2 regions of the Micromonospora sp. WMMD735 genome follow, and region 1 is predicted to be linked to the other one. Evidence: riboswitches for the same ligand, from Rfam matches in the RefSeq annotation. Region 1 holds a riboswitch; the other holds the start of a gene.
What was found. A riboswitch is a leader RNA that binds a small molecule or an ion and turns the genes downstream of it on or off. The one in region 1 is predicted to bind S-adenosylmethionine.
Positions count from the first base shown of each region.

Region 2: it holds a riboswitch for S-adenosylmethionine, as region 1 does, so the genes downstream of both, ACN268_RS04665 (ABC transporter substrate-binding protein) here and thrC (threonine synthase) in region 1, are expected to answer to the same signal.

Region 1 covers NZ_JBMHMJ010000002.1:4,450,692-4,455,022, forward strand. Annotated here, with positions in the region: gene ACN268_RS19125 (GNAT family N-acetyltransferase) at 1-101, opposite strand, end outside; gene thrC (threonine synthase) at 505-1,791, opposite strand; SAM riboswitch class I at 1,800-1,935, opposite strand; gene ACN268_RS19135 (hypothetical protein) at 2,263-2,967, shown strand; gene ACN268_RS19140 (DoxX family protein) at 3,026-3,475, opposite strand.
Region 2 covers NZ_JBMHMJ010000002.1:1,052,998-1,057,328, forward strand. Annotated here, with positions in the region: gene ACN268_RS04660 (amino acid ABC transporter permease) at 1-325, opposite strand, end outside; gene ACN268_RS04665 (ABC transporter substrate-binding protein) at 365-1,261, opposite strand; SAM riboswitch class IV at 1,529-1,641, opposite strand; gene ACN268_RS04670 (winged helix-turn-helix transcriptional regulator) at 1,709-2,104, opposite strand; gene ACN268_RS04675 (SDR family oxidoreductase) at 2,225-3,073, shown strand; gene ACN268_RS04680 (RNA 2'-phosphotransferase) at 3,148-3,684, shown strand; gene ACN268_RS04685 (GAF and ANTAR domain-containing protein) at 3,852-4,331, shown strand, end outside.

The sequences.
Region 1 (4,331 bases):
AGGTCGGGGGATTCCGTCGCCTCGACCATGGCCGCGATCCGGTAGAGGGCGTCGAGGGTGGGTTGATCGGTCCGGTCGATCGTCGCGATGTCCAGGGCCACGCCGCGAGTCTTCCCGTGGACGACACCGGGGGCCAGCGGTTTTCCGCTGGCCCCCGGTTCACGTTGGTCGGGAGGGACGTTCGCACAACGCCTCCGGCGTTGGGTCGCAAGAACTTGAAAAGTCTCCGGCGAAAGCCCTCCCGCACGGAGCATCTTCCGCCGCCCGGTTCCTGCCGTCAAGTCCTTCCCGGCGGGTTTTCACCACGCACCGCGAAAACCCGGTCACCCAGAGATCCACTCGGGCCATCCTGTGCCCATGATCGACACAGTGGGCCGGAGAGGCGGTATCCCGGCCGGCTGACACCGCAACCCGCACCCCGATGGGTCGACCACCCTGGCACGGACCGGGGGCGGGCCGACGCGGGGGCCGACACCGCGCACGGGGGCCGACACCGCGCCGGGTTCAGGAGAGGAGGCCGGCGTCGCGGGCGGCCCGCAGGGACGGCTTGATCCGGTGGGTGGGGCCGACCTGACCGGCGACCGCGTCGATGGTCTTCAGGCCCTCGCCGGTGTTGAAGACGACCGTCTCGGCGGTCGGGTCGAGCCGGCCGGACTCGACCAGCTTGCGCAGCACCGCCACGGTCACCCCGCCGGCCGTCTCGGCGAAGACGCCCGTGGTGCGGGCCAGCAGCCGGATGCCGGCGCGGATCTCGTCGTCGTCGACGTACTCCATCCAGCCGCCGGTACGCCGCACCGCCTCCAGGGCGTACAGGCCGGCGGCGGGGTCGCCGATGTTGAGGGACTTGGCGATGCCGGTCGGCCGGACCGGGGTGATGGTGTCGGTGTCGGCGTGCAGGGCGGCGGCGATCGGGTTGCAGCCGGCCGACTGGGCGCCGAACACCCGCCAGCCCCCGGCCGGGGCCTCGACCAGGCCGATCTCGACCAGCTCGGTGAACGCCTTGTCAATCTTGGTGAGCAGTTCGCCGGAGGCCATCGGGATGACCACCTGGGCCGGGATGCGCCAGCCGAGCTGCTCGGCCACCTCGTACCCGAGGGTCTTGGAGCCCTCGGCGTAGTAGGGCCGGACGTTGACGTTGACGAAGGCGGTGTCCTCGAACTCGTCGGTCTCCACCAGTTCGCCGCAGAGCCGGTTCACGTCGTCGTACGAGCCGTCGATGGCGACCAGGTCGCCGCCGTAGACGGCGGTGGTGATCACCTTGCCCTGCTCCAGGTCGCCCGGGATGAAGACCACCGAGGGTGCGCCGGCGCGGGCCGCGTGGGCGGCCACCGAGTTGGCCAGGTTGCCGGTCGAGGCGCAGGCGAACCGCTCGAAGCCGAGCGCCTTCGCGGCGGTGAGCGCCACCGAGACCACCCGGTCCTTGAACGAGTGGGTCGGGTTGGCGCTGTCGTCCTTGACCCACAGCGGCGCGCTGATGCCCAGCTCGGCGGCGAGGTGGGGGGCCGCCACCAGCGGGGTCAGCCCCGGGTCCAGGGTGACCCGGGTGGCCGGGTCCTGGCCGGCGGGCAGGAGGGCGGCGTACCGCCAGATGTTCTGCGGGCCGGCCTCGATCTGCTCGCGGGTGACGCGCGCCAGCGCGGCGGCGTCGTAGTCGACCTCCAGCGGGCCGAAACACTCGTAGCAGGCGTGCTGCGCGGCGAGCGGGTAGCGGGCGGAGCAGGCGCGGCAGACCAGGGCACGGGCGGGGCTGGCGGCGGTGTCGATACCGGGGGCGGCGAGCGTCGACGTCATGTCGATTCCTCTCATCTTTCCCCGCATCGCACCCTGCGGCGGGGACGGAATTGGCACCTGCCCCGCCGGACGCTCAGCGATGAGCGCGCGGGGTGGTTGCCGGGGCGTCGTCGGGCCGTATCCCTCAGCCCCTCTGGATGAGGTATGCAGTTGTGAGACCGAGTCTAGGCAGCTTCGCGGCCATCGCCCAGCCTGCTTCCCACGGTGTGAACCATGGCGTTGGCCACCCTGTCACCTGGCATCGGCCGGGCACCCCGGCCGACACCGGTGTTTCGGGGAAGTTTCCAGCTCAACACGTCCGTAAGCACCGGGCGGAGAAACCCGTACGCCGGCCCCCCGGTCGGCCCCTGACGGCGCTCCGACAGGCCGACCCGGGCGGGCCGTGGAGCCGATGACCGGCATTGCCATCGATCAGTACGGTGCGGGTGATCTGATGTCGAGAGAGGACCCCCGGCAATGCGACGGATACCGTTGAGCCTCACCAGTCTCGCCCTGGTCTGCCTGCTCACCGCGTGCGGGGGTGAGCAGGGCACGAAGGACGGGGCGGCACCGACGGTCGGCCCGTCCGCCGAGCCCTCCACGGCCTCGGTGCTGAACGCGGCCACGGTCGAGCCGACGCCCACCGGCGTCGAGCCGACCCCGCAGAAGAAGAGCGCCCCCGCCACCGCCCCGGCGGTCACCACCACTGCCCCGGCACCGGTGGTCAAGGCTCCGTTGACCTGCGCCCATCTGGCGGGTGCCAGGCTCGGTAGCAGCAAGACGCCCTACAACGGCTATCCGGACTACCTGCCGTTGAGCGAGGGGCAGTGGTCGGGCGAGGACGGCGCGACCGTGACGCTCCAGAAGCCCTGCGGCATCGGCGACCTCGACGGCGACGGCGCGGACGACGCGGTCGGCGTGGTCTCGATCAACTCCGGGGGCAGCGGCACCTTCTACACCGTCGCGGTGTGGCGCAACAACGGTGGGCTGCCGGTGTTCCGGGCGCTGACCGATCTCGGCGACCGGACCCCGGTCGTGTCGGTGAGCGTGGCCGGACAGCGGGCCACCGTGGTCTGGTTGACCCGCAGCCCCAGCCGGGGCATGGCCGAGCTGGACATCAAGCGCACCTCGGTCTACAAGCTGTCCGGCAGCACGCTCGCCGAGGTGAGCCACACCGACGCTCCCTACAACCCCTGACCGGCCGGATGGCCGGGGCCGCCTGGTCGAGGCGGTCCCGGCCACCCGGGTCAGCGCGTCAGACCGACACCGAGGCGGGCTCGGAGACCGGGGCCGCCGGGGCGTCGGAGCGCCGGCGGCCGAGCAGCGTGTCGAGCGCCCAGGAACCCGGGCCGAGGACCGCGATCAGCAGGAACGACCAGCAGAACAGCGCGGACAGCTCGCCGCCGTTGCGCAGTGGCAGCAGGCCCTCCGGCTGGTGCACCACGAAGTAGGCGTACGCCATCGAGCCGGACGCGAGCAGCGCCGCGGGCCGGGTGAAGAGACCGGCCAGCACCAGCGCGCCGCAGACCAGCTGGATCAGCGCGGCCCACCAGCCCGGCCAGGCGCCGAGCGGGACGGCCTTGCCGGTCACCGGGTTGCCGCCGAACAACCCGAAGACCGACGACAGGCCGTGCAGCATGAACAGCAGGCCGATGACCATGCGGTACAGGGACAGGGTCGGCCCGCCGAGCCGAGAGACGTTCATGGGAACCTCCATGGAAGGGATTACTTCCCCTCATGATGAGGCATCGAAGCAGTTAAATCGATAAATTCTTTGTTTCTGGGAAGATCCCGTTGCGAGACAATACCCCACCCCCCGCACCGCGGGCCGCCCCCGCCGGCCGACGCCGGGCCCATCGGCACCAGACCCGCCCACCGCGCCCGCGCCGACCGCCCCGACGGCGGTCGACGCGGGCGCCGGGCGTAATGATTGTTAACTATGAATGAACTGTCATCAAGTTCATACACGATGTTTATGGTAAATGAATATGCGCACAATTCGCGTGGTCTCCGGTGGGCCCTTCGCGGGGCGACCCGCACCCCCATCCGACCCCGGGTGCCGCACCCCGGGCGGCGCGGCCGGCACACCTCCCGAGCGCCGCTGCCGACCGTCGCCCCGACCGCACCACCGCCGTGCGACGTGCGCGTCCACTGAGCACGCCGGCAGGCACGGAGACCCATCACCCGCCGCAGCGGCAGGCGGCACCCACGACCGACCGCCGCGGCCCGCGCGCCGGCTTCGGACGACAGCAACCGGTTGGCACGGTATTCCCGGGAGACCCCGAAAGCCGGACCCATCAGCAATTCACCCTTCACCCGCGTCGAGGCACCCGACGTCGCTTCCGGACCGCCGCCCCTCGCGTCGACCGGCCTCCCGGGCAGTTCAATAATCCTTAACAACTCATATGGCGGTAACGGCCACCGTAATACGTTAACCTCGTCACCACGTTACGCCCGGAACTGCGAACCCACCCCCGGATTCATCAGTAACCGCACCACACCCGACCGGCCCGCGATTCTCGTGCCGGCAATTTCGCACATCCACCGGACGAGGTTACCCA
Region 2 (4,331 bases), 3.4 Mb from region 1:
ACAGCGCCAGGATGCCCAGCGGGTACGGGTTGGGGCCCCACACCTGCATGCCGAGCGGGGCCAGGCCGACGCCGATCAGCAGGATGGTGGCGGCGGCGGGCAGGCCCCGGAACACGTCGGTGTAGACCCGGGCCGGCCAGCGCAACCACCGGGTACGGGAGATGCCCGCCACGGCCAGCGCCATGCCCAGCACCGAGCCGAGCAGGGCGGCGGAGACCGCCAGGATCAGCGTGTTGGGCAGCCCGACGGTCAGCATCTCGGGCAGCGCCTCGCGCATGGCGTCCCCGTCGAAGAAGGTCTCCCACAGGGTGCTCAACGGATCCATGGTTCTCCTACCGCCCCGCTCGCTGGTCTGGTCGTACCGTCAGGAGGTGGCCGACGCCGACGGCGTCGCCGCGCCCGGGGCGGTGACGTCGCCGCTGCCGGGGGTGAAGCCGGCCGGGATCGGCCGACCCGGGTAGTACTGCTGCTGGAGCCGGGTCCAGGTGCCGTCGGCGATGACCTCGTCGAGGCCCTTGTCCAACGCCTCGCGCAGCGCGTCGTTGCCCTTGGCGACGGCGTACGCGGTGGGGGCCGGGCTCAACTCCGTGGCCGCAACCGTGATCTTGCCGTTGCTGTCGGCGGCCGACTTCTCGCCGATCTCGGCGGGGGCGATCCAGGCGTCGGCGGTGCCGGCCTTGAGCTGGTTGATCGCCCCGTTGTAGTCGGGCACCCGCACCGGGTCGAGCTTGCGGGAGGTGGCGTAGTCGTCCTGCACGGTGCCCTGCACGACCACCACCCGCTTGCCGGCGAGCTGGTCGAAGCCGGTGAGCGGGGAGCCGGCCGGCACGTCGAGGCCGAAGTAGCCGAAGTCGTAGCCGTTGCCGAAGTCGACGGTCTTCTTCCGGGCCTCGGTGACGGTGATCGAGGAGCTGCCGACGTCGAACTTGCGGTTGTTGACCTGGGACAGCAGCGCCGAGAAGTCGGTGCCGACGAACTCGACCTTCAGCCCGACCCTGCCGGCGACGGCGACGAGCAGGTCGTTGTCGAAGCCGGTGAACGTGCCGTCCTTGAGGTAGACGTTCGGTGGGGCGTCGGTGAGCGTGCCGGCGCGCAGCACCCCCGGCTGGAGCAGGCCGTACGGGTTGTCGGCCGCCTCGGAGTCGCCGCCGCAGGCGGTCAGCGCGGTGCCGGCGAGCAGGGCGGCGACGCCGAGCGCGGCGACCCGCGTCCAGGTGGCGCGGAACAGTCGGGGGGTGGGCAGGGCAGGAAGGAATCGCACGGGTGTCTCCGGAGGTGGTCGGGCGGCGGCGGACGCGCGCCGCCGACGGGATGCCCACCGGGCATCCCGCTGGGGTGTCACGGGAAGAGGGGTCCGACTAGCGGCGGCGACAGGAGTCGCTGTGCACCCGCATGAGGTCGACGTGCCGCCGCCTGACCAGCCGGACGCCGACGGACCGGACGCCGGATCGGGTCACGGCGGTGACGCCGTCGCCGGGTGGGTGGTTCGACACGGGTTCTCCCTGATCGGTGTCGACCTGGGGTGACCAGGCCACGCTTGCACCGGGTCGTTCACCGGTGCCTGGTCCTCACCCGGAGCACCCCACCGTGGCGGAGGGTTGCCGGCCAGCGAGCCGGGGCTTGACGCTGGCGCTCATGACCTGCCCGAAATCTAGCAGCAGCGACCGGCCGGTCGTCCACCCGTTATGACGGCCCTCACGTCCGCCCCTTACCGGCGGCCGGCCCGCGCGGTGGTCGTCGGGCGGCCCAGGACCTCGGCGTCGTAGCGGACCCGGGCCGCCTGCACCTCGGCGAGGTGGGTGGTGGCCCAGGCTTCCAGGCCGGAGACCAGGTCGAGCAGGCTGCGGCCGAGGTCGGTGAGGGCGTAGTCGACCCGGGGCGGGACGCTGGCGTGCACGGTGCGGGTGACCAGGCCGTCGCGTTCCAGCCCGCGCAGGGTCTGGGTGAGCATCTTCTGGCTGATCCCGTCGATGTGCTCGGCCAGTTCGCTGTAGCGGCGTTCGCCGTCGGCGAGGGTGAGCACGACCAGCACGCTCCACCGGTCACCGATCCGGTCGATGACCTGCCGGCTGCCGCAGTCGCGCTGGAACGGGTCGGGTCTCATCTCTTTACTCTCCATCAGTGCGTCACAAACTTCAAGGTGCCTACTCTCTGCCGGGAAGTATCGGCTCCTACCTGCGCGTTGGCGAGTACGACAAGAGCACGCCACCCGAAGGAGAGCGCCATGTCCGTCGTCGTCACCGGGGCCACCGGCCACCTGGGCCGCCTGATCGTCGAATCCCTGCTGCGCCGGGGCGTACCCGCCGGGCAGGTCGTGGCCCTCGGCCGCTCCGTGGACCGGCTCGCCGACCTCGCCGACCGGGGCGTCGTGGTGCGGGCGGCCGACTACACCGACCCCGACTCGCTGCGTACCGCCTTCGCCGACGCCGAGAAGCTGATGTTCGTCTCCGGCAGCGAGGTCGGCCAGCGGGTGCCGCAGCACCACAACGTGATCGAGGCCGCCCGTCAGGCCGGCGTCGGCCTGGTCGTCTACACCAGCATCGCCCACGCCGACACCTCCGACCTGCTGCTGGCCGCCGAACACCGGGCCACCGAGGAGGAACTGCGCGCCTCGGGCCTGCCGTACGTGCTGCTGCGCAACAGCTGGTACCTGGAGAACTACACAGGTCAACTGGCCAACTACCTGGCCCACGGGGTCGCCGGGTCGGCCGGCGACGGCCGGGTCAGCGCCGCCACCCGGGCCGACTACGCCGAGGCCGCCGCCGAGGTGCTCACCACCGAGGGCCACGCCGGTCGGGTCTACGAACTGGGCGGCGAGGCGTTCACCATGACCGAACTGGCCGCCGAGGTGTCCCGCCAGAGTGGACGCGACGTCCGCTACACCGACCTGCCGGTGCCGGCGTACACCCAGATGCTCGTCTCCGCCGGGCTGCCCGAGCCGTACGCGGCCACCCTGGCCGACGCCGACCGGGGCCTCGCCCGGGGCGCGCTGTACGTGCCCGTGGCCGACCTGGAGAAGCTGCTCGGCCGCCGTCCCACCACCCTCACCGAGGCGCTGCGCGCCGCCGGCTGAGCCGACCGCAGGGGGCGGGCGCGGCACCGGATAACCGGTGGAGCGGGCCCGCCCCCGGTCCGACAATGCTCGACATGGATCACCAGACGCGGGTACGGACCAGCAAACGGATCTCCCTGGCCCTGCGCCACCGACCCGCCCGGTTCGGCCTCGCCCCCGACCCGGGCGGGTGGGTGACCGTCGCCGACCTGCTGGCCGCCCTGCGCATCGACCGGGCCACCCTGGACACCGTCGTCGCCGACGACGACAAGCAACGGTTCGCGGTGACCCGGGACGCCGACGGGGTGGAACGCATCCGGGCCAGCCAGGGCCACTCCTACCCGGTCGACCTGGGACTGACCGCGCAACCGCCACCCGCCCTGCTCTACCACGGCACCGGGGCCGCGGCCCTCGACTCGATCCGGGCCACCGGGCTCAACCGGGGCGGACGACACCACGTACACCTGTCGCCGGACGTGCCGACGGCCCGGCGGGTCGGGGCCCGCCGGGGCGGCGCGGTGGTGGTGCTGACCGTCGACGCGGCGGCCATGGCCCGCGACGGGCACACCTTCTACCGCAGCGCCAACGGCGTGTGGCTCACCGACGCGGTGCCGCCCGCCTACCTGGCCTGACCGGCCGCCGTGGCCAGCCCGTCGGCGGTGCGTGCGGGGGCGGTCGGCCCCGGGTGCGGGTATGGTGCGGATTGTGCGCACCCCGGTGCGTCGGGCCCACCGTCGGGCCGGGGCAGACGCGCCCCACCACGGGCAGCCCGGGGGACGCCCACCGGAAAGGAGCCGTGATGGCAGCGCCCCCGCTCTCCCCGCACGACGCCCTGACCCGACTCGGCCGGATCCGCCTCGACGAGGTGGGGGTGGACGAGGTGTTGGGGATGATCGCCGACCTGGCCTGCCGCAGCCTGCGTGGCGTGTCCGAGGTGTCGGTGACCCTGCTGCGCGGCGGCAGCCCGCAGAGCGTCGCCGTCACCGGCGACGCCGCGCGACAGCTCGACGAGTGGCAGTACCGGCAGGGCCACGGCCCGTGCCTGGACGCCTCGGTCACCGGCGACACCCTCGTCGTGCCCGACACCGGCACCGAGGAACGCTGGCCGGGCTGGGCGACGCGGGCCGCCGACGCCGGCATCGGCAGCGTGGTCGCGATCGGCCTGCCGATCCAGGAGGCGGTGGTGGGCGCCCTCAACCTCTACGGCGTCCGGCCGCACACGTTCGACGCCGAGACGGTGGAACTGGCCCGGACGTTCGCCGCGTACGCGGCGGTGGCC